Regions from separate parts of the Halalkalibacterium halodurans genome, predicted to be linked through region 1. Evidence: predicted binding sites of a transcription regulator. Region 1 holds the regulator's gene; each other region holds the start of a gene.
The links. The regulator Rex, encoded in region 1, represses fermentation and respiration genes when NADH is low (regulators of the CRP and FNR family bind a similar motif). The targets are predictions, from matches to a motif close to TTGTGAAATATTTCACAA.
Positions count from the first base shown of each region.

Region 2: a site for Rex is predicted at 2,039-2,056, ahead of qoxA (cytochrome aa3 quinol oxidase subunit II). Genes of this name have one in related genera too.
Region 3: a site for Rex is predicted at 6,720-6,737, ahead of ric (iron-sulfur cluster repair di-iron protein). Genes of this name have one in related genera too.

Region 1 is NZ_CP040441.1:618,803-628,753, forward strand. Features, by position in the region: gene FED51_RS03120 (hypothetical protein) at 1-693, shown strand, start outside; gene FED51_RS03125 (ABC-F family ATP-binding cassette domain-containing protein) at 738-2,666, opposite strand; gene FED51_RS03130 (redox-sensing transcriptional repressor Rex) at 2,829-3,464, shown strand; gene FED51_RS03135 (twin-arginine translocase TatA/TatE family subunit) at 3,495-3,689, shown strand; gene tatC (twin-arginine translocase subunit TatC) at 3,702-4,463, shown strand; gene FED51_RS03145 (MDR family MFS transporter) at 4,630-6,054, shown strand; gene FED51_RS03150 (glycerate kinase) at 6,236-7,378, shown strand; gene copZ (copper chaperone CopZ) at 7,434-7,637, shown strand; gene FED51_RS03160 (heavy metal translocating P-type ATPase) at 7,710-9,951, shown strand, end outside.
Region 2 is NZ_CP040441.1:2,217,727-2,227,677, forward strand. Features, by position in the region: gene FED51_RS10730 (MarR family winged helix-turn-helix transcriptional regulator) at 1-47, shown strand, start outside; gene FED51_RS10735 (MFS transporter) at 106-1,440, shown strand; gene FED51_RS10740 (DUF4181 domain-containing protein) at 1,552-1,896, opposite strand; gene qoxA (cytochrome aa3 quinol oxidase subunit II) at 2,219-3,178, shown strand; gene qoxB (cytochrome aa3 quinol oxidase subunit I) at 3,212-5,155, shown strand; gene qoxC (cytochrome aa3 quinol oxidase subunit III) at 5,159-5,773, shown strand; partial or broken gene qoxD (cytochrome aa3 quinol oxidase subunit IV) at 5,774-6,091, shown strand; gene ywcE (spore morphogenesis/germination protein YwcE) at 6,230-6,511, opposite strand; gene FED51_RS10770 (DUF368 domain-containing protein) at 6,889-7,725, shown strand; gene FED51_RS10775 (histidine racemase CntK family protein) at 8,196-9,029, shown strand; gene FED51_RS10780 (class I SAM-dependent methyltransferase) at 9,055-9,849, shown strand; gene FED51_RS10785 (opine metallophore biosynthesis dehydrogenase) at 9,884-9,951, shown strand, end outside.
Region 3 is NZ_CP040441.1:262,446-272,396, forward strand. Features, by position in the region: gene FED51_RS01345 (nitrate reductase subunit alpha) at 1-6, opposite strand, end outside; gene FED51_RS01350 (cyclic nucleotide-binding domain-containing protein) at 418-888, opposite strand; gene FED51_RS01355 (YwiC-like family protein) at 1,043-1,756, shown strand; gene FED51_RS01360 (fumarate/nitrate reduction transcriptional regulator Fnr) at 1,770-2,483, opposite strand; gene FED51_RS01365 (nitrate/nitrite transporter) at 2,624-3,805, opposite strand; gene FED51_RS01370 (hypothetical protein) at 4,060-4,254, shown strand; gene FED51_RS01375 (hypothetical protein) at 4,320-4,766, opposite strand; gene FED51_RS21290 (hypothetical protein) at 4,955-5,116, shown strand; gene FED51_RS01380 (Crp/Fnr family transcriptional regulator) at 5,113-5,544, shown strand; gene ric (iron-sulfur cluster repair di-iron protein) at 5,964-6,662, opposite strand; gene FED51_RS01390 (4Fe-4S cluster-binding domain-containing protein) at 6,764-6,955, opposite strand; gene FED51_RS01395 (glycosyl hydrolase) at 7,351-9,951, shown strand, end outside.

The DNA of each region.
Region 1 (9,951 bases):
GCCCGTTATTATGGGATTGGCAATGAATTTGCCGGATTGTACATAGCTGCAGCTGTTCTTCTCATCACAGGAGCTGTTTGGCAAACAGAGCTGTGGAAACGGCTAGTGATTGTGTTTGTGGTGAGCGGATTTACACTCATGATGCTCGGAATGAGTCAGTTTGGAGCGAATGCTGGAGCTACGCTGTCGGCGGGGATTGCGTGTGCCTTTGTCGGTTATACGCTCATTGGAAAACAGCTGTCAAAGTGGAATTTAGTCATTGTGAGTGGGGGCGCACTTCTCATCACCCTTTTGTTACTGTTTGTTTTACAAATGAATAGCCCGTCTACACATATAGGTGACGCGTATGAGCGGCTGCTTTCTGGAGATATCCAGTACGTCCTTCAAACAATGAAACGAAAGGTAGCCATGAACATGACGATTTTTCGCTATTCAAACTGGACACAGCTTTTTGTGACGAGCTACCTTCTTCTCGGTGTTCTGATCTGGACGCAAAGTGCCAAAAAATATGACGCTGGTCAATCGTTGTTTTTAAAAGGGGGCATTGTTGCTTCAGTAGCCCTATTGTTGTTAAACGATTCAGGGGTAGTAGCGGCTGCAACCTCCATGTTTTTCATCGTGTCCACGAACTATTATTGGCTGCTTGCCCAAATGCAAAATGGGAAAATGATGAGCGAAGGAAAAGAGATGTAACAAAACTCCCCCTTGAAAACGTGTTGTCTTCTGGGGGAGCTTTATTATCCTTCTTCTGCATGGAGAAGCTCCCATTCTTCCATGAGGGCATCGACGGCTTTTTTCGCTTCATCGATGGTCTGTTGATGTGAGAGAGCTTTCTCATGATCTGTAAACACTTCCGGATTACAGAGGGCTTCTTCATGTGTAGACAGTTGCTTCTCTAGTTCCTCAATGGAGGCTTCAATTTGTTCGATTCGCCGTTGACGCTGGCGCTCTCGTTTCTTTTGTTCCTTGTCCTGTTCAAAGCTCCCTTTCTTTGATGAGGCAGCTGCGGCATGTGAAGATGATTCATCGAGTCGTTCCCGCTCTTTGATTTCTTGCTTTTTCTCTAAATAGTAATCATAATCTCCTAAAAAGACAGATGGTTGTCCTCCATCTAGTTCGATAATTCGTGTCGCCATTCGGTTTAGAAAATAACGATCATGGGAAACGAACAAGAGCGTTCCTGGATAATCGATCAACGCGTTTTCCAACACTTCTTTACTATCGAGATCTAAGTGGTTGGTCGGCTCGTCCATAATAAGCAAGTTCGCTTTCTCCATCATAAGTTTGGCGAGCGCTAGGCGTGCCTTTTCGCCTCCACTCAAATCAGACACCACTTTTAGCACGTCTTCGCCGCTGAACAAAAAGTTTCCCAGAACCGTACGGATGTCCTTTTCAGGTAAAAGGGGGTAATCATCCCAAAGCTCATAAAGCACTTGTTTGTTCGAGTGCAAGTTCGCCTGTTCCTGATCATAATAGCCGATTTTTACGTGACTTCCATACTCAATGGTGCCCTGCTCAGCTTGAAGCTTTTTAGTTAACAGCTTTAGCAGCGTTGACTTTCCTGCACCGTTAGGTCCGATGAGTGCAACACTTTCTCCGCGATTTAGGTCAAGATCTAACCTAGAAAAAAGGGGATCTCCGTCATAACTGAACGTAAGATCGCGAACACGGAGAACATCATTACCGCTTTGTCGCTCGATATCAAAGAAAAAGGAAGCCGATTTTTCGTCGCTGTTCGGTCGATCTAGTTTCGTCATCCGTTCAAGGGCTTTTCGTCGACTTTGCGCCCGTTTTGTTGTCGACGCTCTGGCGATGTTACGTTGAATAAAATCCTCAAGCTTTGCCACTTCTTTTTGCTGTTTTTCGAACTCTTTTAACTCCTGCTCATACCGAAGTGCCTTCTCATCTAAATAGTGACTGTAGTTGCCGACATATTTCGTTGATTTCGTTCGTGAGATTTCATAGACTTGCGTCACGAGCTTATCAAGGAAATAGCGATCGTGGGAGACGATCAAAATCGCCCCAGGATACGCGGATAAATATTGCTCCAACCATGATAGAGTATCGATGTCTAAATGGTTCGTCGGTTCATCTAAAATAAGCAAGTCAGGCTTTGTCAGTAATAGCTTTCCGAGAGCAAGACGTGTCTTTTGCCCACCGCTTAGAGTGGCGATTTTCGTTTCATGGTAAGGAAAATCAGCAAATTGCAAACCAGCGAGAACATTGCGGATGTCTGCCTCGTATTGATAACCGCCACGATCTTTAAACTCCACTTGCAATGAGTCATATTCCTCCAAGAGCTTTTCGTAGCTCGAGGCATTGTTTAAAAGAGAAGGGTTCGCCATTTGTTCTTCCATTTTCCGCAATCTCCGTTCCATTTGCTGGAGCGGTTCAAAGACAGACAGCATCTCGTCCCATATCGTGAGGTCGGATTCTAAACCTGTATGCTGCTCTAAATAGCCGATTTCTACACCTTTAGGAATGATGAGATCACCGCTATCATAGGAGAGCTTGTCCGCGATGATTTTTAATAACGTCGACTTCCCGGCTCCGTTTCGGCCGACAAGGGCGACGCGATCTCCTGTTTTTACTTCAAGCTTAATGTTCGACAAAATCGTTTCGGCCCCGAACGATTTTGTGATATTCACACATTGCAATACAATCATTTTTATCATCCTACATTCATTTGTTGTCTATTTTAAGTGTACCGTAATACCGGTCGATCAACAACAAACGACTCTGAAAGTAAAACGATTACATGGTTTGAGAAAATAGTGTACAATAGTAAACGACATGAATAAGGACGTGTAGATAATTGGGGGCAGACTATGAACAACGAACCAACGAAAATTCCACAAGCAACGGCTAAACGTTTACCGTTATACTATCGCTTTCTTGAAAATTTGCACGCTTCAGGAAAACAACGGGTCTCCTCATCTGAGCTAAGTGAAGCAGTCAAGGTGGATTCAGCGACGATTCGGCGTGACTTCTCCTATTTTGGTGCACTCGGAAAAAAAGGCTACGGCTATAACGTCAATTATTTGCTAACCTTTTTTCGAAAGACGCTTCATCAGGATGAGCTGACGAAGGTCATGCTCATCGGTGTAGGGAATCTAGGGACCGCCTTGTTAAACTATAACTTTTCAAAAAACAATCATACGCAAATTGTCATGGCGTTTGATGTAGATCGGGAAAAAATAGGGAATACTGTTAGTGGTGTAAAAATCGAAAATCTTGACAATTTAGAGAACAAAATAACGTCAGACGTATCGGTGGCGATCTTAACAGTGCCTGCTGCGGTTGCCCAAAAAACAGCAGACCGTCTCGTAAACGCTGGAGTGAAAGGGATTTTGAACTTTACACCAGCAAGAATTGCGGTGCCAGAGCACGTTCGTGTTCACCATATTGACTTATCGGTTGAATTGCAGGCGCTCATTTATTTTTTAAAGCATTATCCTTTATAATAGGATATAGGACAAGAAGGGGGTGTCAGTATGCCTGGAGGATTAGGTGCAGGTAGCATTCTTATTATTGCACTTGTTGCGTTGCTTATTTTCGGACCGAAAAAATTGCCTGAGCTTGGGAAAGCGGCAGGAAACACATTGCGTGAATTTAAAAATGCTACAAAGGGCTTAGCGGACGAGGACGACGATAAGAAAAAGTACGAGAATCAACAGAACGGACAGTAGGAAGGTAGTTGTATGAACGAACGAGACATGTCCTTAATGGACCATATCGCCGAGTTAAGACGGCGGATTTTAATCATCGTCGTCTTTTTTGCCATCGCCTTGGTTGTCGGATTTTTTCTGGCAACACCGATGATTACGTATTTACAAGGCGCACCGACGGCACAAGACCTTCCGATGAACGCATTCAAATTGACAGATCCATTGCGGGTCTATATGACATTTGCTTTTACGAGTGCGTTTATTCTTGTATTTCCCATTATTTTATATCAATTGTGGGCCTTCGTCAGTCCAGGTCTTCATGAAAACGAGCGCAAGGCCACATTAGCGTATATACCGATTGCATTTTTCCTATTTCTTGGTGGACTTTCGTTTGCCTATTTTATTTTGTTTCCGTTTCTGATCCAATTTATCGGGGGATTAGCGGAACGGTTACACATTAACGAGCTTTATGGGATCAATGAATACTTTACGTTTTTGTTCCAGATTACGATGCCGTTCGGTGTGCTATTCCAACTGCCGGTGGTGGTTATGTTCCTCACAAGACTTGGAATCGTGACCCCGGAATTTTTGCGCAGTGTACGGAAATATGCCTTTTTTGTCTTACTAGTCGTCGCAGGTTTTATTACACCACCTGAACTAATTTCCCATTTAATGGTTACGGTACCTCTATTACTGCTGTACGAATTTAGCATTTGGGTATCACACTTAACATATCGAAAAGTACAAAAGCTAGAGAAATTGAGGCAAGAAGAATATAGACAGGAGGAGGGCTAGGCTTACTAGCTCTTTTTTCTATTAACGGAAAGACAAACTCATGATAACTGTAACAGTAAAATGTAATGGAAACTGTTCTAACATGGGCTAAAATCAGGACATTCTAATCGAAAATCTGTTAAGATGGATAATAGTTATTTCGAAAAGCGAAATGGTGTGACAGATGATGAAAAACATTCCGAAAAAATGGATGGTCGTTTGTGCCGTCTTGTTCGGTTCATTCACGATGATTTTAAATAATAGTATGCTTAACCCTGCCATCCCTCAATTGATGAACGTCTTTGAAGCGGATGCCGTTGCCACCGGCTGGGTCATCACGATCTTCATGGTCGCGATGGGGATGACGATGCCGCTCACAGGCTATCTAGGTGATAAGATCGGAAAAAAAGAGGCATATATTCTCGGTCTTGGCATTTTTGTGCTCGGCTCTTTGCTTGGCGCATTGTCATGGAATTTACCTTCCTTGATCGTCTTCCGCGGATTGCAAGGAATTGGTGGTGGGGTCATGATGCCTTTGTCCATGACGCTCATTTTCGATGCGTTTCCGCGAAATGAGCGGGGCTTAGCAACGGGCGTATGGGGCGTTGCCTCCATGATGGCGCCGACCATTGGCCCGACTCTTGGCGGATTTATTGTTGAGACATCCAATTGGAAATATCTCTTTTTAGTTAACATTCCGTTTGGGCTACTCGGCATTATTGCCGCCGTCATTTATCTACCAAAAATCGCGCGAAGTGGACAAATCAAACTGGATCGTTGGGGCTTTTTATTTGTGACGGCCGGAGTTGGCTCGATTCCTTTAGCGTTCGGTCGGATGTCGGATTTAACCCATTTAACCGAATGGATAAACGGGGTTTTACTGTTACTTGGAGCGTTGTGTCTGTACGTGTTTGTGCAAGTGGAAAAACGTGCAGAGCAGCCACTTTTAGATTTGAGCCTTTTTCGCATCCCAGCCTATTCTTTAAGTATATGGGTAGCAGGTATTTCATCGATCGGATTATTTGCGGGAATTTTTCTCGTGCCGCTTTTGCTCCAGCAAGTATACGATTATGGCCCGATTATGACAGGACTTGTATTCTTACCTTCTGCCCTTTTTACGGGACTGACGATGTCGATCGGTGGCCGTATGTTGGATAAGCGTGGCCCGAGTGGGATTATGACGGCCGGGATGATGATTGCGGCTGTTGGTACGTTCGCTCTTGGCTACCTTCATCTTGAGACGGCATTATGGTATATTTTTGCTTGGATGGCGATTCGCGGGGTAGGTATGGGATTGACGACGATGCCAGCAACTACGACAGGGATGAATGCTATTCCTGAAGGACTTATCTCCCGTGGGTCAGCAATGAACAATGTGTTGCGACAAATGAGCTCGGCGTTCGGGATTGTGTTTATCTCTGTGTTCTTTGAGGTACGCCGCGGCCAGCTTGCCCTTGTCTCTACCTCTTTTGAGGAAGCGACTTTGCAGGCAATCAATGAAGGTTTTTTCATTGTTGGATTCCTCACGGCTCTTTCCATCCCAGCAGCATACTGGTTGGAAAAAAAAGCGAAGCAAGGTGAACAAGAGCGGGTCAATTCCACGGCAAGTTAATGGTTGAACAAAAGATCAAGGGAAGACGCCTTGGTCTTTTTTTAATCGGAGGACCACTTTAGCACAACAGCAGGAAGTAAGGGAGTAAACATGGAAGAACGTCTAAGTAAATGCCGCGCGACGATCGAACTTCATTTTTGGAGTAGTTCAGTGACTATGTAAGCATAGGAGGTTGAAAAAGATGAACACAATCGTAATTGCACCGGACTCTTTTAAGGAGAGCATGACCGCTTTACAAGCAGCAAGAGCGATAGAAAAAGGATTCAGGCGTGTTATTCCTAATGCTAACTATCGGCTCATTCCGATGGCCGATGGTGGAGAAGGGACGGTCCAATCGATCGTTGATGCTCTTCAAGGTGAGCGAAAGGTAGTTAAAGTCGAGGGACCATTAGGAGATACGGTGGAGGCTGAATATGGCCTTTCGGGAGATAGAAAAATCGCTGTTATTGAGATGGCACAGGCGTCTGGTCTTCATCTCGTACCGAAGGAAAAGCGGAATCCGCTATGGACATCTACCTATGGGACTGGACAATTGCTCATCGATGCCCTCGATGAAGGTGTAGAGCAAATCATCCTAGGAATTGGAGGGAGCGCCACAAACGATGGCGGTGCCGGCATGGCGCAGGCAGTCGGTGTCAGGCTGCTGAAAGAAAACGGGGAGCCGATTGGAAAAGGTGGAGGTAAACTAAAGGAGCTTGCACGAATCGACATGAGTAAGGTAGATCCAAGAATCCAACAGGTGAAGCTTCAAGTGGCATGTGATGTAGACAACCCGTTAGTGGGTGAAAAGGGAGCGGCGGTTGTTTATGGGCCGCAAAAAGGAGCCACGCGAGCAACGATCCGCGAACTGGATGAACAGCTTTTGCACTTTGCCAACATCATTGAAGAGGAGTTAGGAAAAGAAGTGGCTTCGATTCCAGGTGCGGGTGCGGCAGGAGGATTAGGGGCAGGGCTAATCGCTTTTCTTGACGCAATGCTCAGCCCAGGAGTGGAGCTCGTGTTACAGGCAACTAATTTTCATGAGCTCGTGAAGGATGCAGACCTCGTCATTACAGGTGAAGGAAGAATCGATCAACAAACGGTGTATGGGAAAACACCTATTGGGGTAGCAAAGGCGGCTAAACAATATGGTGTGCCGGTCATTGCGATTGCCGGAAGCTTAGGCCAAGGTTATGAAGCGGTTTTTGAGCATGGAATTGATGCTGCTTTTTCTCTCGTTCCGCGGATCATGTCATTGGACGAAGCGATGCAACAAGGCGATTCATTACTAGAACAAGCAGCCCGAAATATAGCGGTAGTTTCATCATGGAATAAAAGCACTTGACATACAATAGGGGGGTATAGTACATTGTGAGAGAAGAGAAAAGGAGGGGTAAAAAGTGGAGACTACTTTAAATGTAAAAGGAATGTCTTGTCAACATTGTGTGAAAGCAGTTGAAGAAAACGTCGGGCAATTAACAGGGGTAGAAAAAGTTACTGTTCAGTTAGATAAAGGAACAGTTAATGTGAGCTATAAAGAGGATCAAGTCTCGATTGATAAAATTAAGGATACAATTGAAGACCAGGGATATGATGTAGAATAAGCTTTGCCGTCTCATTGACGGCTTTTTATACGAAATGTTATATACCTAATAGGGGTATAGGGAGGTGTGAGAATGAAAAATCAAAAAGAATTAACGTTGGATATTCAGGGGATGACATGTGCCGCTTGCTCCAATCGAATCGAAAAGGGCTTACAACGGATGGATGGCGTTCAAGAGGCAAATGTAAACTTAACGCTTGAACGATCGACGGTAGTGTATGATCCAGAGAAGGTTCAGCCAGAGCAGGTTATTGAAAAAGTAGAGCAGCTCGGGTACAAAGTGGTAATCGACAGAGTGGAATTTGACGTGGTTGGAATGACGTGTGCCGCTTGTGCTAACCGAATTGAAAAGAAGCTGAATCGTCTTGAAGGGGTCCACAAAGCGGTTGTTAACCTTGCGCTTGAAACGGCTACGGTCGAATACAGACCGGAAAGTGTATCACCGTCTGATTTGGAACAGGCGATCGAGCAGATAGGTTACACACTAAAGCGCAAAACAGGTGACGCTGAAGAAGGAGATGTACGGGAACGTGAATTACAAAAACAGAAGCGCCGCTTTTGGATTTCAGCGGTTTTAACGTTTCCCCTCCTCTGGTCGATGGTGACACATTTTGAATTCACTTCGTTCATTTGGATGCCTCATCTATTTATGGATCCATGGGTTCAATTGTTGCTTGCGACACCCGTTCAGTTTTATATAGGGGCTCCGTTTTACGTTGGAGCGTATAAAGCCCTTCGCCATAAGAGCGCGAACATGGATGTACTCGTCGCCCTCGGTACATCGGCTGCTTATTTTTACAGCATGTATCTCGGCTATGATTGGTTGTATGGGACGCGGGAGGGGATGATGCCGGAATTATATTTTGAAGCATCAGCGATTATCATTACCCTTATTGTTCTTGGAAAATACTTTGAAGCAAGAGCGAAGGGCCGTACGAGTGAGGCGATTCGTAAGCTTCTTGGCTTGCAGGCGAAAACAGCCCGCGTCATTCGAGAGGGGAAAGAGGAGCAAATTCCGTTGGAAGAAGTGAAAACAGGGGATCTCCTTCTCGTCAAACCAGGCGAAAAAATTCCCGTCGATGGAGAAGTGGTGGAAGGCTACTCTGCCGTGGATGAGTCAATGCTTACCGGGGAGAGCATCCCAGTCGAAAAAGATGTTGGCGATCAAGTCATCGGTGCTACCGTTAATCATAACGGGTCACTTCGTATTCGAGCCACGCGAGTCGGAAAAGATACGGCCCTCGCGCAAATTGTGAAAGTGGTCGAGGAAGCGCAAGGCTCAAAGGCAGATATTCAACGTGCGGTCGATAAAGTCTCTAGTGTTTTTGTTCCTGTCGTTGTTGCTATTTCCGTCCTTACGTTTCTCGTATGGTATATGGTGATTGATCCAGGCAACGTCACAAGTGCACTCATTCCGACGATTTCCATTTTGGTCATCGCGTGCCCTTGTGCTCTAGGGCTTGCAACGCCGACATCCATTATGGCTGGTTCGGGTAGATCCGCAGAGTTAGGTGTGCTGTTTAAAGGCGGTGAACATCTTGAACATACGCAGCGAATTGATACAGTTGTTCTCGATAAAACGGGAACGGTGACGGAAGGAAAACCGTCGCTTACTGATTTCGTCACGTACGGATCAGCTGACGAGAAGGAAATGGCCACCATGCTTCATGCTGCAGAACGGCGATCTGAACACCCATTAGCAACAGCGATTGTGGACGGGATGAAACAGCTAGGCGTGGATCGCTTGGAGGCTGACTCGTTTTCTGCGATTCCGGGACATGGCGTTGAAGCGATGGTTGCTGGAAGGAACGTGCTCGTTGGAACGAGAAAGCTCATGGCCGAGCATCAGGTTGATTATAAAGAAGCGCTTTCGAGTGCCGAAGCGCGAGAAGCCCGAGGGGAAACGGTGATGTTCATGGCTGTTGACGGCATTCTAACAGCTCATGTGGCCGTAGCCGATCAGTTGAAGCCATCTTCTAAAAAGGCCATCGAACGGTTAAAGGCGCTTGGATTGGACATTGTCATGTTAACAGGGGATAATGAACGGACGGCCCGTGCTGTTGCGAATGATGTTGGAATTGAACAGGTGATTGCTGAAGTTTTACCGAAGGATAAGAGTGAACAAATCCGTAAGCTGCAGGAACAAGGACGAACGGTCGCCATGGTTGGCGACGGATTAAATGATGCCCCAGCATTAGCAACGGCCGATGTAGGGATGGCGATCGGTTCAGGGACCGACATTGCCATCGAGGCCGCTGATTTGACCTTGCTTGGGGATGACTTGCATCGGGTTGCAGATGCAGTCCTCATGAGCC
Region 2 (9,951 bases), 1.6 Mb from region 1:
TTTTTGAGCAATGTGTTTCAAAGCTTCGCGATATTTTAAGTGAATAATGTTTGTCTAATAGTTTAGCTGCTAAACTAAATAAATGATAGAAAACGAGGGGAAGTCATGCCAAATTCACCTGCTCAAGCTCCCGATCCTAATGAGCAACAGACTGGACGCATCCAAGAGTATATCCATAGCCCTATAAAGCAAAAAATCTTATATAAACGCACCTTACTGATTGTTATCATGTCACAAATTTTTGGCGGTGCGGGCCTCGCAGCGGGGGTCACTGTTGGCGCCCTTTTAGCTCAAGACATGCTAGGGGGCGACCGCTATGCAGGCATACCAGCTGCCCTATTAACGCTCGGTTCAGCTGCGGCTGCCTTTTTTGTTGGTCGATTATCCGATCAGTTCGGTCGACGAATAGGGCTAGGAACTGGCTTCTTGTTAGGGGGAGTCGGTGCGATCATCGTTATCTATGCGGCCGTAAGTAACAGCGTCATCCTTCTCTTTCTTGGACTGCTTCTAAACGGTGCAGGAAACGCCACCAACCTACAGGCGCGTTATGCAGGGACTGATTTAGCAAAACCGAAACAACGAGCAACCGCCATTAGTATGGCGATGGTCGCGACGACATTTGGTGCCGTTGCTGGTCCAAATCTAGTGAATGTGATGGGAAATGTAGCTGGTTCCTTCGGTGTTCCGACTCTGGCTGGACCGTTTATATTAGCAACGGTCGCTTATTTACTAGCTGGGTTCATCTTTTTTGCGTTTCTCCGTCCAGATCCATTTCTCGTTGCAAAAGCAATCGTCAAACAAGAGGCTGATCACGAAAAACATAACCATTCAACCCAAACAACAGAGAAGCCACTTACTGAAAAGATGTCAACCATCGCAAAACGGGGGATCATTGTTGGAACGACGGTCATGGTCTTAACCCAAATGGTCATGGTAGCGATTATGACGATGACACCCGTCCATATGCAACACCACGGGCACGGGCTACAAGAGATCGGTCTTGTCATTAGCATTCACATTGGAGCCATGTACCTTCCATCTCTTGTGACAGGTGTTCTCGTCGATAAGCTCGGACGAACAACAATGTCGGTAACCTCTGGCGTCATTTTACTTAGTGCGGGACTGCTCGCTGCGGTTGCCCCTGGTGATTCGTTAGCCGTTTTGATCATCGCACTCGCCTTGTTAGGACTCGGGTGGAATTTAGGGTTAATCAGTGGAACAGCTATGATTGTCGATGCAACCCATCCTGCAACCCGAGCGAAAACGCAAGGAACAATTGATGTTCTCGTCGGACTGTCGGGCGCAGCAGGAGGGGCTCTGTCCGGCATGGTCGTCGCCCAATCTAGCTATGCTACTTTGTCGCTTGCAGGAGGGAGACTTGCCCTTGCTCTCGTCCCGGTCATGATTTGGTATTTGAAGAAAAATGCAAGAGCATCATAAACCTAACTATGAAAAAACATGTTTTGTTACACTCGCAAAACATGTTTTTTCTAGATTAACGACAGATGCCGCGATTCCATTAAGAAATTAAAAAAAGAGAGGGAGTTCCTTTTATGCAAAAAACAAAAAAGCTGTCATTCCAAACACGAGCCAGTGGGCAGCATCAAACAAATAAAAAAGATGTCGCTTCGAGTCTCTCTTATAAATCCATTGTTCGACTGAAAAAAGGAGATTAACAAGCACACCGATAAACGGGAACAGTAAAAAGAAGTTTACGGTTGGATAGATAAGAGGGACAAGGGCACCAACGGCGATCACAACATAAAAAAGAACCGCAAACTCTTTCCTTTCATGTTTATAGCCCCCATTCTTTTTTGAGATTTGTAGCTTTGTCTTTAAAAAGAACCTCAACATAATCCACAAACTGAGCATAATCAATAAAACAATTACTCTCATCTCATTGGCCCCTATCTTGGTTTTGGAAATGTATCTTAATGTAAGTATATCGTAGCTCCATCCTTTGAACAGGGGGGAAGTAACATCTCATAAAAAGATAGGGAACTTTTTCAAAATTTATGTCTAAAAAATTATGTCGAATTTGTGATATTTTTCACGTAACCGTTTTAATTTCGGGCACTTTTTTTTCGAAAATGATAGGATGAGTACACATCCATAATGGCTCAGGATTTCGTCAACCGTTTTAGCTCTACATATTCATTATTTTATTGTCAAAGAAAGGTGATTACAGTTGAGTACACCATCGATCATTTTCAAGTGGATGGCTCTAGCGATGGTCGGTCTCGTATTAACTGGTTGTGGTAATTTAACTGTCCTAGACCCACAAGGTCCAGTGGCTGAACAGCAAAGCGATTTGATCATGTTATCCATTTGGTTCATGATCTTTATTGTGTTAGTCGTATTCGTACTGCTGACAGTTATGCTCGTTAAATACCGTGACCGCGGGAACAATGACCATTACGACCCGTCAATCGAGGGGAGCCACAAGCTCGAAATTATTTGGACTATCGTGCCAATTATCATCGTTACCATTCTTTCGATACCGACCGTGACGACCATTTATAGTTTAGAAGAGGCGCCAGAGGTGTCTGAGGTAAATGCCGAAAACATCCAAGTTGAGCCGCTTGTCATTCATGCGACGAGCGTGAACTGGAAGTGGATATTCAGTTATCCTGAAGAAAACATCGAGACCGTCAATTATGTTAACATTCCCGTTGATCGTCCCGTGCTGTTTAAATTAACATCTGCTGATTCGATGGCATCTTTTTGGGTACCGCATCTCGGTGGACAAAAATACAGTATGGCCGGCATGGAAACGGAATTGTATCTGATGTCTCATAATACAGGTACTTTTAACGGTCGCAACTCAAATTTCACAGGTGAAGGATTTGCTGAGCATCGCTTTGTTGTCAACGCCCTCACCGCAAGAGATTATGATGCTTGGGTCGAAGAAGTTCAGACGGAAGCTCCGCCATTATCGGAAGAAGAGTACGCACATCTGATGGTTCCTGGCCATGCAGAGGAGATGACATTTTCTTCTACGCATCTTGAGTTTGTCAATCATGCGGATGATCCCACATACTCACTTGAGAAACGAGCAGAACTCGGATATGAGGCATTAAATCCGCACTCAAGGGAAGGAAAAGCATATGAAATGCCTACACTTAGTCAACCGATCGACACGACTAGAACGTATGAAGTCGAATTGGATGATGAGTGATGGTGCAAACAGCGGAAGAGAGGAGTTTTACCGTTGAGATGGGATGAATTTATTGTAACGGGTGACCCGTTAATCCTTGCTGCGCAAATTTCTATCGGACTATCCGTGATTTTGACAGTGGTCGCCCTTACGTACTTCAAAAAATGGAAAGTGCTTTGGACAGACTGGATCACAACGGTTGACCATAAGAAAATCGGCATTATGTATATCGCATGCGCCTTGTTAATGCTATTCCGTGGTGGTGTGGACGCCGTCATGATGCGCATGCAGTTGGCTGCTCCAAACATGACGTTTTTAAATAGCCAACATTACAATGAAATCTTTACGACCCATGGCACAATCATGATTATTTTCATGGCGATGCCGTTTTTGATCGGCTTAATGAACGTTGTCGTTCCATTGCAAATTGGGGCGCGCGACGTTGCTTTTCCGTTTTTGAACAATTTAAGTTTCTGGACGTTCTTTTTCGGAATGGCCCTTTTTAATATTTCCTTTATTATCGGGGGCTCCCCTGCTGCAGGTTGGACGTCCTACTTTCCGCTTGCCTCAAACGACTTCAGTCCTGGGGTCGGACAGAACTTTTATGCGCTCGGACTGCAACTTTCCGGAATAGGAACTCTGGCAACAGGAATTAACTTTCTCGTCACGATCTTAAAAATGCGTACAAAAGGCATGACACTCATGAAAATGCCGATGTTTACATGGACGGTTCTCATTACATCGCTCATTATCGTCCTCGCATTCCCGGTATTAACGGTCGCTCTGGCGATGATGACGTTTGATCGGTTATTCGGCACAGCCTTCTTTACGTTACAAGGACAAGGACTTGATATGCTTTGGGCGAACCTGTTCTGGATTTGGGGTCACCCTGAAGTGTATATTGTCATCCTGCCGGCTTTCGGGATTTTCTCGGATATTATTTCGACCTTTGCCCGTAAGAAGCTGTTTGGCTACAACGCGATGGTCGCTTCAATTGTTGTGATTTCCTTTTTAAGCTTCCTTGTATGGGTGCACCATTTCTTTACGATGGGGAATAGTGCAGCTGTGAACTCCTTTTTCTCAATCACAACGATGGCCATTTCGATCCCAACCGGCGTGAAAATATTTAACTGGATTTTCACGCTCCATAAAGGAAGGATTCGCTTTACCGTACCGATGCTTTGGTCCATTGGGTTTATCCCGAACTTTGTCATTGGTGGGGTAACAGGGGTCATGCTCGCGATGGCCGCAGCTGATTACCAATATCACAACACGTATTTTCTCGTGTCACATTTCCACTATGTACTCATAGCTGGAACCGTATTTGCCTGCTTTGCTGGTTTGATTTACTGGTATCCGAAAATGTTCGGGCACCGTTTAAATGAAACGATAGGTAAATGGGTATTCTGGGTTTTCATGATCGGCTTTAACGTATGTTTCTTCCCGCAGTATTTCCTAGGACTTGATGGAATGCCGCGCCGGATTTACACGTATTTAGAGTCGGACAACTGGTTCTCGCTTAATGCAATTTCGACGGCAGGTGCCTTTATGATGGCCATCGGATTTGCCCTATTTGTCTACAACATTTATTACAGCTGGCGTTATGAAAAGCGAGAAACGACGGGAGACCCTTGGGACGGTCGTTCGCTTGAATGGGCAACATCGTCTGCAGTACCACCATTTTATAACTTTGCAAAGTTACCGGAAGTCACTGATCGTGATGCCTTTTGGACGATGAAAGAGAAGGGCATTCGTCTACATGCCGATACGAATTATGAGAAAGTCCATATGCCAAGCAACACATGGCTTGGGTTTGTGATGAGCTTTATAATGTTTATTGCTAGCTTTGCCCTCGTCTTTAGCTGGTTTCCACTGGCGATCATTAGTGGCATCGGGATCTTTATTTGCATGATCCTTCGTTCGTTTGATTACGATGAGGGGTATTACGTAAGCGCAAAAGAAATTCAAGAAATCGAAAGCAAAGCGAAGGGGGCGTAGCGAGTGGCGGCACATGAAACGATAAATCCGAATCAACCTCTTGAATATCAATCAGCTGAAGGCCGCAACAATATTTTAGGCTTCTGGATCTTTCTCGGTGCTGAATTCGCTTTGTTTGCAACATTGTTTGCTTCTTATTTCGTCCTTGTGGATCGCAATGCTGATGCTGTCCGAGCAGCAGACTTGTTTGATTTGAACCTTGTGCTCATCATGACATTTTTGCTGTTAACAAGTTCGTTCACATGCGGGCTCGCGATTCACGAGATGAGAGCCGGGCGAATGAACCGGATGTTCGTCTGGATTGGCTGGACTCTCCTTTTAGGTCTTGGCTTCGTCGGCTTTGAGATCTACGAATTTGTCCATTATGCCCATGAAGGAGCAACACTATCAGCAAGTGCCCATTGGTCTGCGTTTTTCCTTCTCCTCGGGACACACGGCTTGCACGTATCCATTGGAATTGGCTGGATTGTGCTTCTCGTCATTCAAATGAAAAAGCGCGGATTAACGCCACGAACAACATCGAAGTTTTTTATCGCAAGCCTTTATTGGCACTTTTTAGATGTCGTTTGGATTATGATTTTCACAGGCGTATACTTGCTTGGAATGGAGTGGATGTAAATGGCACATGAAAAAGAAACAACGGCCACTCACCGTCACAGCTTTCCTTGGATGCACGTTGTTGGCTTTGCCCTTTCGATTATTTTTACGCTTTTGGCCGTATGGGTTATGAGTCAGACGCATTGGTCATGGAATGTTCGTGTGATCGTCATTTTCATCTTTGCCTTCATCCAAATGACGGTCCAGCTTCATATGTTCATGCATATGGGGGAAGGGAAGTCAGGAACCGTACAGATCGGTCATACGTGGTTTGCCATCGCCATTGCGGTTATTATTGTCGTTGGCTCTTATCTCGTATTAACGACAGGCCACCTTCATACCGATCATGAAAATCACTTGGATCATGGAGGTCATGAAAATCACATGAACCACGGGGAGCACGAAGATCACGAAGATCACTCAGGACACTAAATGAAATGACCTCGGTATTAGCCGAGGTCATTTTTTCTATAAACCCTAGTCCATTGATTCCGTGAATGTGCGAGATTTTGGACGAATGTGCGGATATGCATACAATACAAGAGCCGCAAAATGGGCAATAATAACGTTTACAAAAAAGGCCGTAAGAAAAACGGAGTGATGAAGGTCAAATAAAAACCCTTCAAACATGTGACTTAAAGCCAACACCCACATGATAATAATAAACGGGATACTCGTTAACGCTATTTTTCGATGTTCAAGCCACAAAAATAATGGTGTGGCGCTTGCAACTAGCATATAAGCAAAAAACAAATCCATAGACAACCACTCCTTTCAGGCTTGAGCATACAAACAAATTGTGTCTAGATTGTGTCTTTAGCTAACTGTATCTTATCACAAATTTGTCACAATTGAAAGCGTTTACTGAAAATGAGGCTGATGCTTATCACTCTCATGAAGTCATAAAAAAGAAGGAGAGACACGTGAACTATCCCATACGAAAGTGTTGCTTGCTTCGATTTGTGTCCAAGACGTTTGTCATATTTTGAAAAAATACGTAAAATTCATAGGTTTATTGCCCAACGATAAATTTCTGTTTACACTTTAAGAATGCTGCACTTCTATAAAAAGAAGAAAGGATTAGAAACAATCGCTTTAACCTCTAATGATTCTATTACATAAAGGAGAAGAGAACTTTGTTTCAATGGAAAAATCTTTTTAAAGGAATGGCGATGGGAATTAGCGATCTTGTTCCCGGAGTCAGTGGCGGAACGATTGCATTAATTCTCGGAATTTATCAATCTCTAATCACCGCCATTAATGGTTTAACAACAAAACAATGTAAAAAGCATGTCATGTTTTTAATTCCACTTGTGATTGGAATCGGTTTAGCCCTGCTGACTGTTAGCCATATTATTAGTTGGTTGCTGAACGAATACCCTCAGCCGACGTTATTCTTTTTTATCGGCTTAATCATTGGAATCGTGCCGACCTTGTTAAAGGACATTAACTTTATACAATCATTTACCCCTATTCATTATGGGGTGCTACTTCTCGGTGCGATCATTGTTGGTGCTACAACCCTTCTAAAGGACAGCTCGCCTACCACCATTATGGACCAGCTTGCTATAGGGGATTATATCCTGTTGTTTTTTGCCGGTTGGCTAGCGAGCACTGCGATGATTTTACCAGGGGTCAGCGGATCGTTCATTTTTTTACTCTTAGGGGTTTATCCAACAGTTATTCAAGCTCTATCTACCTTTAACTTAGCTGTTCTATTCACCGTTGGAATCGGAATTATTCTCGGACTTGGGATTACGAGCCGGCTTATTTCCTACCTGTTTGTACAGTACAAAACAGCCACATACGCGCTTATGATTGGTTTTATCGCTGGGTCTGTCTTTGTCATCTATCCTGGGATGGCTGGGGACTTTTTTCTTATCTCACTTAGCGTGATTGCTTTTGCTCTCGGCGGAGGAACAGCGTATATGCTGCATATATATAAGAATAAGCAAGCAGGGGCGAATGGATAGGGTGAAGAATAAGAGTGGGGATGAAATATGAAGCGACAAGCGAGTGTTTGTTGAAACAATCAATCCTACAAAATAAGAGTGGCACTTACTTGGAAGTGCGACTCTTATTAGCTGTGTTATTTTCCAGCCCTTTTTTTATAATCAAGAATTTAGGGATGTATATGATCAAACGAACGAATAAGCAGATTAAAAAGATACATGTTATTAAAATAGATATAATTGGATATCTGTTCAGAAAATAGCCTAAAAAGGGGGTTGACTACAAAAAAAATTCATTATACGATTTAAATCGTAATGATTACAATTTTCATTTGGTTAAATCATTCGATTTTTGAAAAAGAAAAGGAGGTAATATGGAAGCTTGACAGTACCCAACCTCATCGTCTACTTCACTTAAAAGCAGCAAATCAAATTATTATCGTTTTTCGTCTGATGATACGCTTAAAAATGAAAAGAAAAGGGTCGTTGTGATGAAACAAGGAATCGAGTTTATAAAATTTAATCCAACACAAAATATGACCATTCTTGTAGAAACGAATGATCCCATTGGGGAATATAAGCACATCGCGGAAAAAATTATGTCATACGACAGCGTATACGCTGAACAAGTTGGATTTATTGAAAAGCCCTTAAATCGACAAGCTGCTGCACATCTAGAGATGGCTGGAGGTGAGTTTTGTGGTAATGCATGCATGGCATTAGCAGCATTAATTGCATCTGAGAAAGGACTAAAACCAACCGAATTGATGGAAATAGTATTAGAAGTTTCGGGTACTGACAACTTAGTCATGTGCCAAGTGGAAAGAACTTTAGACGAATTTCATTGTCAAGTGACGATGCCGCTACCTAAACAAATCGAACAAAAGATCGTCAAGTATGATGGTAGCGAGATGAACCTGATTATCGTGAGGTATCAAGAGTTTATACATATTGTCATCGAGGTCGACGATTTTAATAAGATAGTGAGGGAAAAAGCCCAGTCATTAGCAAAATTACTAGGAGTAACTCTAGGTACCAACTTGATCGGAATCTTATTGTATAAATCAAACACCAATGAATTGGCTCCTCTCATTTTTGTTCCAGATCTGGACAGTATGATATGGGAAAGAGGCTGCGGATCAGGTACAGCCTCATTAGGAGCTTATCTAGCGTGGAAGAACAAAAAAGAAATTGTAGCAAAAATAAAGCAACCCGGTGGCACGATTCAAGTAATCGCTACGTGTGAGGAAGAAAAGTTAACAAGTTTAAAAATTGAAGGTTCCGTCGGTATAGTAGCACGAGGTAAGGCGTTTATAGATGTTTAATCATCACATAAAAAGGGAGGCATCAATGGTTGCTTTAAAAACTTTTCAAAAAGATTTACGTGAGTTTTTAGACAAATTTGATGCTTTAGCCACAAGCTATGATCATACAACCAATCATTGTTCGGAATTAGAGAGTTTAATCGATGATTACTCTAAGTTTATTACTAACGAGAGAAACAAAGAAATTTGGGGACAATTAGAGTTAGCTAAATCAAGTGAGTTTCAACAACTATTGCTAGATTTGAGAAAAAAATCGGCACTGTGTGTCTCGATTATGGAAAAATATCGTGCCTTGAAGCTACTGAATGGAAATGATGGAATGACAGATTATTTCAAAAACATTGAGTCATGTATCATAAACGAATTCGGTCATTTTCGTGTTTGTTCCGAGTCAAAAGTCTTATTAATAGGATCAGGTGCATTTCCGATGACACCACTATTAATCGCGAAACAAACGGGGGCAGAGGTTGTTGGCATCGATATTGATGATGAGGCCATTACGCTTGGATTAAATGTCCTAGAAAGGTTAGGACGAGATTTGAAAATTCGACTCGAAAATACATTAGTAGAAGACCTTGATTTCACGAAAGAAGCAACCCATATTATTTTTAGTTCAACCGTCGAGAGAAAATTCGAAATACTAGATCAATTGCATGCACGGACGAATGAAGATCTAGTGGTAGCTATGAGATATGGCAATCAGTTGAAATCTTTATTTAATTATTCATTGAAAGAAGTGGATCAGCGGAAGTGGAAAATGGTTGAAAATATCTCAAGACCGCGGCATGTGTTTGATATTGCGTTGTATACAAAGGCATAATTGAGCGCTTGTCAGTATAAAATGGAGGGCTTATATGAGTGAGATGAAGCGAGTCTTATTGTTAGGAACTGGTCCAACATCCATCCAACTGGCGGTAACGTT
Region 3 (9,951 bases), 360 kb from region 1:
CCTCATAAGTCTACTCACTCCTTTTGCTCCGTGGTGTTACCCTCACTATAGCGAGAGGAGAATTGGCACCTTGTTAACTTTGTCACACACTTGCTGGATTTCACCATTTCGTCATACTTCTAGCTCTCTTTATAAAAAATCTCTTTCCAAGCATTCACTCGGAAGGGGATTCCAATGTACAGACGTAGTGGCTCTGTTCATCGCATATGGTACCGTAACAAGATCAATACAAGTGTATCTTTTCAGTCAGGATGAAGTGTCAAAGTTCATAAACAGAAGCATCTAAGTCAAGCGTTTGTTTAACGGGAATCCCCCTTCAGAGCCGAATGATTAATTCGTTTATAACGATCGTACAAAGTAGGAAAAAGGACTGTGATCTATATCACAAAATCTAAGGTTCTCCTCTGGGGAGAGCGCTTATTCGCCATTTTTTGAGGAGGGGTGGAGATAACGCAAAAACAATTGATAGGAAAGGGAGATGTTTTGCTGTAAGAGGACGAGGAAGTTCATTTGCAATTGAGAACTGTAGGTCATCATATGTTTAAAATTCGCAAAAGGGATTTCAAGCAAGATTGTATGGGAGGCCGGTTCGATCGACATGTGCGGTGAAGCGAAAATGGCGCCTTTCTCATCAAAGGGGAATACATCTCCCTCCCCCCATGTGGCGATCGTTTTGGTTGTTTCAGCATGATGGGCTTGATTCACAAGCAAGAGGCTCCCTTTCAAGACGATATAAATTGATTGGGAGTGAAGGGAGGAACTGGAGTCGGTTTGGGAAGTGAGTCGAATCAAGTTCCCGTGCTTCATCAGCTTTTTAATGATTGAAAGTGAGACTCCTAGAAAAATAGGTGTATTTTTCAAAAAGAAAACATAGCGGAACCGTTCCATGAAAACATCCTCCTTTGTGACATGTACCTTAAGTGTAACCACGAAGACAGAGGTTTGCAGTGACATGGTTCACACGCCACTTGTATGAGAAATGTCACGTTCTCTCGAATCGTCAGTTTTTATAATAGGGAAAGAGGAGGTGAACGATGTGAACATGTTGATTCCAAAGCAACACGGGGCATGGGCGATGCTCGTCATTCCGTATGTTTTAGGGATGGTGAAAGGAGGAGTGGTTTGGTGGCATCTTCCCCTAGCGGTTGGCTGGTTATTTCTCTATTTAGTCGCTTATCCATTGACGATGCTCGTAAAAAAGCGGCAAATGGACGTGTACAAAAAGTGGGCCGTTCGGTACGGAGTGGTTGCTGCTTGCTTCCTGCTCCCCGTTGTCTGGATGTATCCTCCGCTGCTACTTTTAGGCTCGCTATTATTCCCGTTGTTTCTCGTCATGATGATGTATGCGAGGAAGAATGACGATCGGGCGTTTTTAAATGATCTTGTAGCCGTTGTCATTTTTAGTGCTGCAGGTCTTGCAAGCTATTGGCTGGGAGCAGAAAGACTCGACGAATGGGCCTTGTTTATTTTTGGTCAGACGATGTTGTTTTTTGTTGGGAGTGCCTTTTATGTGAAGTCAATGATTCGTGAAAAGAATAATAGATGGTTTGCTCGTTATTCTTGGGTCTACCATGTTCTCGCCCCATGTCTATCGCTGGCGATGGGGGCAGGATGGGCAGTTCTTGCCCTTATTCCAAGCAGTATACGAGCATGGGTGTTGTACGGTAAAAAGCTAAGTATCATGAGAATAGGGATCTATGAAGTGATCAACGCCAGCTTTTTTCTATTGGTAATTAGTAGCTTTTTATTATGGTAGGTTGAGAGTCCAACTAATCGATGTTACAAATGTCAATCGGACAATTTTCGCAATCAATTTCGTTTTTTAAAAAATCGAGTTCATGAATCACAATTTTCCCAGAAGGTTCTATAGAGATGACACCTAGCTTCCGTAACTCACCGAGCATCCGGTTCACACTTTCTCTAGCGGCCGCACAAAAATTCGCCAATTCCTGATTTGTGAGGACGATGTTAATGAGAATTCCATCAACTCGTTGAATGCCGTAGCTGTTTGCAAGGCGGATGAGGGTTGAGTAGAGTGCGCCTTTTTTTCCATTAAGGAGAAGGTCGCGAATTTTCGATTGGATTTTTCGTAAATGGGTGCTCATCCATTTCATGAATTCAAACGTCAATGCGCCATTTTCCACGAGTTCTTTTTCGAGCTTGTTTTTATTAATGACCAACACTTCGCCGTCAGAAAGAACCTTCGCGCTAAGCATATATTTTGCTTCTTCTGAAAAAAGCGTAAGCTCGCCGACGATATCATTTGCCTTGCACATGCGCAACGTCATTTCTTTTCCATCGGCGGTTAGTTTTTCGATTTGCACAAGGCCGGACTGAATGAGATAAAGCTCCTCAGCTTCCATTCCCTCTTGAAATAGATACGTATCTTTCCAGATTTTCTTTCGTGTACTAAGCTGTTGAAGTAAATGATGGAGGTCATCGGAAAGCAAGTCTTTATCAGAAGATCGAACCGGGACATTCATTATGCGCCACCCCTTTAAAAAAATCATGTGGAAGTAATTTTATTTTATCGTTTAAATTGCGGCTTGGGGCTTGGTAAAACGAACAATCCGGTGAACGTGTTACGATAAAAGGAGCCTGAGCGTATGTGCCCAGGCTCAATTTACATCGACTTGTTTAAAACGTTGCCCGTGTTTCGTAAGTCTTGAAAGTACATCCAGACGACAAGGACAAAGCTAGCAAGGGCCACTTCTGAGAGGGCCATAAACCCGATGGCATACTGTCCTGTTGCTTGATACACCATCGCTAAAATGAGCGGAGGGAAAAATCCTCCGAGCCCGCCCATAGCTGCGACAATGCCATTGACGATTCCCGCTTGCTGCGAGAAATAGAGAGGAACGAGCTTAAATATCGTCCCATTTCCAACTCCCGCACATACCGCAACCGTTAGCACACCGACTGTATACATTTCGATCCCTGGCGAAAAGGCCAATACAATACTAGAGAGAGTAAACCCAGCGAAAACATACATTAACAAAATCAGGGGGTTCATCCTGTCCGCCAGCCAACCTCCGACAGGCCGGATGAAGGTGGCCAGCGCGATAAACCCTGCGGTGCGAAGCCCAGAATCCACCGGAGTGAGCCCATAATGGTTGACGAGAAAGTTTGGCAAATAGATCGTAAAGGCAACAAAGGCGCCGAATGTGATAAAGTAAAATAAGCTGAAAAACCACAAAAGCCGATTCCGATACACTGCTTTCATTTGCTCCTTCATAGGGGCGTCCACCTTCGCTTCATGCCGATCACCTAAAAGAAAGTTGAACAGCGCAAAAGCGGCGAGGAGGACAAGATAGATACGAATGGTTTGTTCCCATCCGAACGTTTGCGCTAAAATAGGCGCTGAAAAGGTGGTAATTGCGGTTCCAATGTTGCCAACACCGTAAACCCCATTCACAAAGCCGTGCTTCTCTTTTGGATAGTATTTTGGCAGGGACGTCACCCCGATCGAAAAAACAGCTCCGCCAATTCCGAGAAAAAAACCACCGATTAGTAAATCTACCAATGAACTAGCCACACTGAGCCAAAAGACGGGAAATAGAAGCAAGAGGAAACTCGTCATGAACGTTAATCGAGCACCGAATTTGTTCGTGTAATACCCTAAGGGAATGCGAAGAAGGGAACCGAGAACGACAGGGATAGCCGTCACCCATGCAATCTGGCTGTCGGTCAGCTCAATGTCTTGGCGAATATGAGGCATTAACGCCGAAATCAACACCCACACCATAAACCCGACGACTAAACTAAACGATTGAAGAGGTAATTGTCGTTTTTGTCGATCAATCATCGTAATTGGACTCCTTTCAATAGAGAAAGTAACGGTAGCTGTAAACAGTTTCATCTTACAAAAAGTCAATCAGGGGTATTGTGAAATACATCACAGGGATGGGAAGAATTTTCGAGCTCATGAAAAGAGGAGTCTATGCTACAGGTTACACAGAAAGAAAAACGAAACATGCTCAAAGCCATTGTAGGTTAAAGTAATGAATGGATGGTCGGACTTGTAGTAGGAACTATCGGTAAGAAAGTAGAGGAGATATGATGGAGAGGATTCAGGAACTTTTAGAACAAATCGTGAAATGGTTGATCTTTTCTATATTATTAGTGGCGTCGATTTCTTTAATGGTTGTCTACCAGCAGGGGTACATAGCAGAAGCGTTAGTTGCGCGTGCCACTCCACTTGCAATTGTTGTTGGATTATCTGCGATAGCGGCGGCGATCATTGTGAAAAAATAGTGGAGCATAGTACGATTAATCAACCCCTATTTGAAATGGAGGTTTTTCTGAAACCAGAGCCTCCGCTAGCTTAATAACCATGGAACATTTAGTTGTATATCTAACTGAACAGTGGGTGTAGGAAACCCATTAGGTACAAGGTATAAATCTTCGCTGAAAGATATTTCTAGCCCTTTATCCTTTGTAAAGATGGGATATGCCACTCCACTGTCAGCTTCCCATTGTTTGGGACTTTTAATAATTTTACCGACAAAATGATAGAAGGCACCATAAAAATGTGTCCCATCTTTATTCTCCATATAATGAGAGATCTCTCCCTCTTTACGAGGGTCAATCCCGAAAGTTAAGAAGAGCCCTTTAAGCTCATAGGGAAGATTTTCACAAGCTAGAACATAATTAGCGCAATAGTCACATTCACAACTTTCAGTGATCAAACGATCATTCTCATAAAATTTTTGAGTTTTACTTTTATCGAACAAAATTGTCCAAGATCCTAATTTGATTTGCCTCATAGTACCGTACCTTCTTTTACATATCTTTTTTGTTTTTATTATCTTTGCAATTTTTATAATGACTCTACCTAGTAAATTTTATCGTATCATGCGCCTTATGAACATTACCCGCTATCTAATCTGCCAGGAGTCTCATCAACTCGTGTATGGTTGAGAGAAAGAAGCATAGAGAAGGATGAAGGAAGCCGATGGAATTTCTAAAGCAGTTTCCAATATTCCAAGAGATGACCGATGACGAGTTTGAGCGGTTGACTCGAATCGCGATGAAGCGATCCTATGAGCCGAAGGCCTTTGTGTTGATGGAAGGGAGGAACGGGAGGCGGTCTTTTTTATTCAATCGGGGTTGGTGAAAGCCTACAAGATCGATGAAGCGGGGAACGAACAAGTGATTTCTCTGCTCCGGGATGGGGAGATGCTCCCCCATGTCGGCTTTTTCGACCGCTCACCCTATCCCGTAACGGTTGAGGTGCTACAACATACGGAATTAGTCGTGATCCGGGTGGATGATTTTGACGAGCTGCTTCGCCATGATCCACAGCTAACGATGAAACTGATGCAAATCATGGGTAGCAAGATCATAGAACTGCAGGAACGAATTCAATCTTTCATCTCAAAGGACGTTCAGCATAGGCTAGCGCACGCATTAATCAATCTTGCGGCGGAGCGCGGAGTGAAAAAAGGAGACGGTGTTTACATCCAACTGCCGATTACGAATCAGGATTTTGCCAACCTTATTGGTACCTCTAGGGAACGATTAATCGCACCCTCAATGAAATGAAAAAGAACAACTTGCTTTCAATTGATCGCAGCGGGATTATGATTCATGATCTCAATCAAGTAAAACGGCTCTAAAAATTGAGTAAACGAAAAGGATGGGACAAAACTAGCCAAAAGGTCAAACTCGGGATGAACACGGAACCGATTTAATGGTTCGGAAACGAGGCTCATGCCGTTGAGCTAGCCACATCATACGAATACGGTCAAAGTACCTTTTTGTGTTTACGCATAACTCGATGGACGTTTCCAAGTTGATGGTCAAAATCACGAGACGCCTGCGGGAAAAGCAAGAGCTGAAGATCCATCGGGGCGGTTTCCCCCGATTAGCTGAAACCTTGCCCGCGGCAAGTGATTTTGAAACAAACAACTCCTTATAAAAACACCTGTCACTAACTGTATGTCCTAGCCTCTCGTTTTCTCTTACTCCGCGAGCAATCGTGGAAACAAGATATGATTTTCTAAATGAATGTGCCGAAACAGATCCGTTTCTAGCTCATCCAGCTTACGATACGTTAACTGATATGTCATGCAAGCCCCTTCCGGAGGTGTATAATCGTCCGTTACGTGCCGAAGCTCTTTCAATAGGTGGCCGCAAGTTTCATGCTCTTTTTCTAATTGATCAATCGCTTGGGTCGCGTTTTCTAAATCGAGCAAAGACGCCGACTGATCAAAGGCTTTTATTTTCGGAAAAATGTGCTCCTCCTCTTGAATTAGATGGTGTTCTAATTCTGCCTTTAACTTGTGAAATAAGTGATGTACTTCGGAGAGCTCAGGACGATGGTGGCCGTGAACCCGGTAAACCTTTGTGATAAATTGGGACAGCTCAGGCAATGTTTCGTATAGGTAGGCGTGATGTGCTTGGACGATATAATCGATTAACTCTGAGTATTCCGCTTGAGTCCAGTCCACCTCCTTATTTTGCATGGCGATAGACGCATCATAAAGGGATTGCAACTCGGACAGTACTTTGCCCTCATCCAAATTCAGCTGTTGAATGGCATCTGCAATCGGTTGATTTCCGCTGCAACAAAAATCAATTCGGTACTTTTTAAACAGCTGGTTCGCTTTCGGAAATTGTGTCACAATATCTCCCGTCTTCATTTTCCGTTGAATGTTCATTCCCATCCTCCTTAACATCGGTGATACCATTACTGTAGCGTGTTTCGCTTAAATAGATTGTGATGGATATCACATTTTGAACATGAAGAGGTTGCTTTACGTTAAACGTAATGGGGGATTGCCTCATGTAAGTTAATGATTCGTTGATTTAAGCTTCCTCTATACAGCAAGCTTAAATCTCGTGAACTCTGCTCGTATTTCCCATCAACTAATACATCGCAATAGCGAAGAAGTTCGCGATAGTTAGCGTTTAGGTGGTTGATGATCTGCTCGTATGTATAGCCACTGTACACCTAAATCGTTTTTTTAGAGCTGCGTTTTTTTCTTCCTGTTTTTGGCGATTTCGTGGCTATTCGGATTGTAAGTCTTTCCTCGTATTTTTCTTAGGCCATTCGACTAAATTTTACGTAATATTCAAAATAAAAGGCATTTTTCGTTGACACATTTTCTGAAAAAAGGTAGATTGGCAATATAAACAGACGAAAGCGCTTTCAATCGTTGATTTTTGTGAAGGATGTATTTGAGCCGAGAAAGGAGTGGGGATTGGCCAGTGTTAGTAAAAGAGAGGTGACCAACATTTGGTCGACTATCGTAGCCTTTGAGGAGGTTTTCTTTGTTATTTCCGAAAGCGCTTTACTTGTTGGAGTGGTAAGAAGGATACGTATATTTTTAAAAGAGGGGGATGGAAATGAAGGGGAAAAACGTTCAGTTACTTTTCGCATTGGTGGTGATCATATTGTTGTTTCCAACAGGAGCTTCGGCCTCCTCTCATGCGGTGAGCGTCGGGAAAGGAAGCTATGCGACCGAGTTTCCGGAAATTGATTTTGGCGGAATTAATGATCCGGGCTTTCGGGGTCAGCAGGGGGAGCCGCCTGCAACCATTTATCGCTCAGATCGTGTAACAGGACCGATGCAAACCAATTCATGGTGGGGATCGTTAGCAGTTGACCGGTTTTCGATGAATCAATATCCTCACCCGTTTAGTGTTCGCCATCGGCCAGAGGGGTTACATGTATTCTATGATGCCCCGCACAATATGGTCGTCCATGAAAACCGTGAAGCAGGAACGTGGCACATTCATGGCGCGATTGGAACGGACTTTATCATTAAACATTCTGGAACAGCCAATTTTGAGCAGGCTGTCGTCGACGACTATAACGATTGGTATGTGCGAGGGCTACTTGAAAATGGCGCTCAACAAATGGCCGTTACATACGGGGTCGGATCTCCGTACATTTTTGTCGAATATGAAGGAGGAAGTGCTGTTTTAGACTTTGATATTGCCCCAGATGTATGGGAAATGAACGGTCATGTCATTGGCTTCTCGACCCATGATCATAAGCATTATGCGGCATTTGCTCCCCCTGGACAAAACTGGTCTGGTATCGGTTCAAGAACGCTTACGAACAATGCCAATTATATCGCCATTGCGAAGCTCCCGGAAAAGGACGGAAACATGCTAGCGAAGTTTGAGCAGTATGCGTACTCTGTCGTTCGAGACGCCGTAGCTGACTGGACATATGACGAAGCGACGGGAACAGTAACGACCACATTTGAGGTCACAACAGAGGCAAAGGTGCAAGGAGCGCCCGACGGTACGATCTTTGCATTATATCCACATCAATATCGCCACTTGGCTTCATCCTCTGAGAACCAGCTACTTCAGAACTACCAGTACAAGATCATCCGCGGCACGATGATTGGACTAGAAGGTAAGCGCTTCACGACCGAATTAACCTATCCGGGTGTGCTCCCTTCCTTGCCGGATTTAGGTGATTACGATCGGGAGCGATTGATCGGTTATCTTCATGATGCTACATCTGATTACCCAACCGGTTCGGATACGTATGAGCTAGGAAAATATATAGGAAAGCTTGCTACTCTTGCGCCAATTGCTGATCAAATGGGCGAGTATGAATTAGCGGAACAGTTTCGCGGAGAGCTAAAAGACATTTTAGAGGATTGGTTACAGGCGACGAATGCTAGTGGTCAACTAAAAGGGAAAAATCTTTTTTATTACAACGAAAATTGGGGAACGATTTTAGGCTATCACGCGGCTCACAGTTCTGCGACGCGAATCAATGACCATCATTTCCATTACGGATACTTTGTCAAAGCTGCAGCCGAAATTGCCCGCGCAGACCAAGAGTGGGCGAAAAGCGAAAATTGGGGTGGGATGATCGATTTACTCATCCGCGACTTTATGGCCGATCGAGACGATGATTTGTTTCCATACTTAAGAATGTTTGACCCGTACTCGGGGAATTCGTGGGCGGACGGGCTTGCTACCTTTGATGCGGGGAACAATCAGGAATCTTCCTCGGAAGCGATGCACGCTTGGACAAATGTTATCCTATGGGCGGAAGCCACAGGGAATAAGGCGCTCAGAGACCGAGCGATTTACTTGTACACGACCGAGATGAGCGCGATCAATGAATACTTCTTTGATGTTCATCAAGAGATTTTCCCTGAGGAATATGGACCTGAAATTGTAACGATTAACTGGGGCGGAAAAATGGATCATGCTACGTGGTGGAATTCAGGAAAGGTGGAAAAATATGCGATTAACTGGTTGCCGTTCCATGGTGGTTCGCTGTATCTTGGACACCACCCTGACTATGTCGACCGGGCCTACGAAGCGCTTCGGCGAGATATCGGTTCCACCGACTGGAACTTATGGTCAAATCTCGTTTGGATGTACCGAGCTTTTACCAATCCAGACGATGCTCTTCAACAAATGGAAGCTTCGATCGATGACTACGGCTTGTTTGACCCAGGAAATGAAAAAATTATTGAGCGTGGTAGCACGAAAGCACAGACGTATCATTGGAATCACAATTTAGCTGAACTTGGACGAGTGGACCCAACGGTAACGGCCAATCACCCGATTTACGCCGTCTTTAATAAAAATGGTATTCGAACGTATATTGCCTATAACTTTTCTGACTCTCCAATCACGGTCCAATTTTCCGATGGACATTCCATTCAAGTGGAGCCACATAGCTTTAATATTGGCAACGGGGACGGCCCCACAAACCCAGATCCTTCAGAGCCAGATTTGAAAAATCCTTACGAGCGAATTCAGGCGGAGGCGTATGATTCGATGAGCGGCATTCGGACAGAAGGGACGGACGATGACGGTGGCGGAGACAACATCGGTTGGATTAACGATGGTGATTGGGTCAAGTATGAGCGCGTTCATTTCGAACGGGGCGCTTCCTCTATTGAAGTTCGCGTAGCTAGTGATACACCGGGAGGAAGGATTGAAATACGCACAGGAAGCCCAACA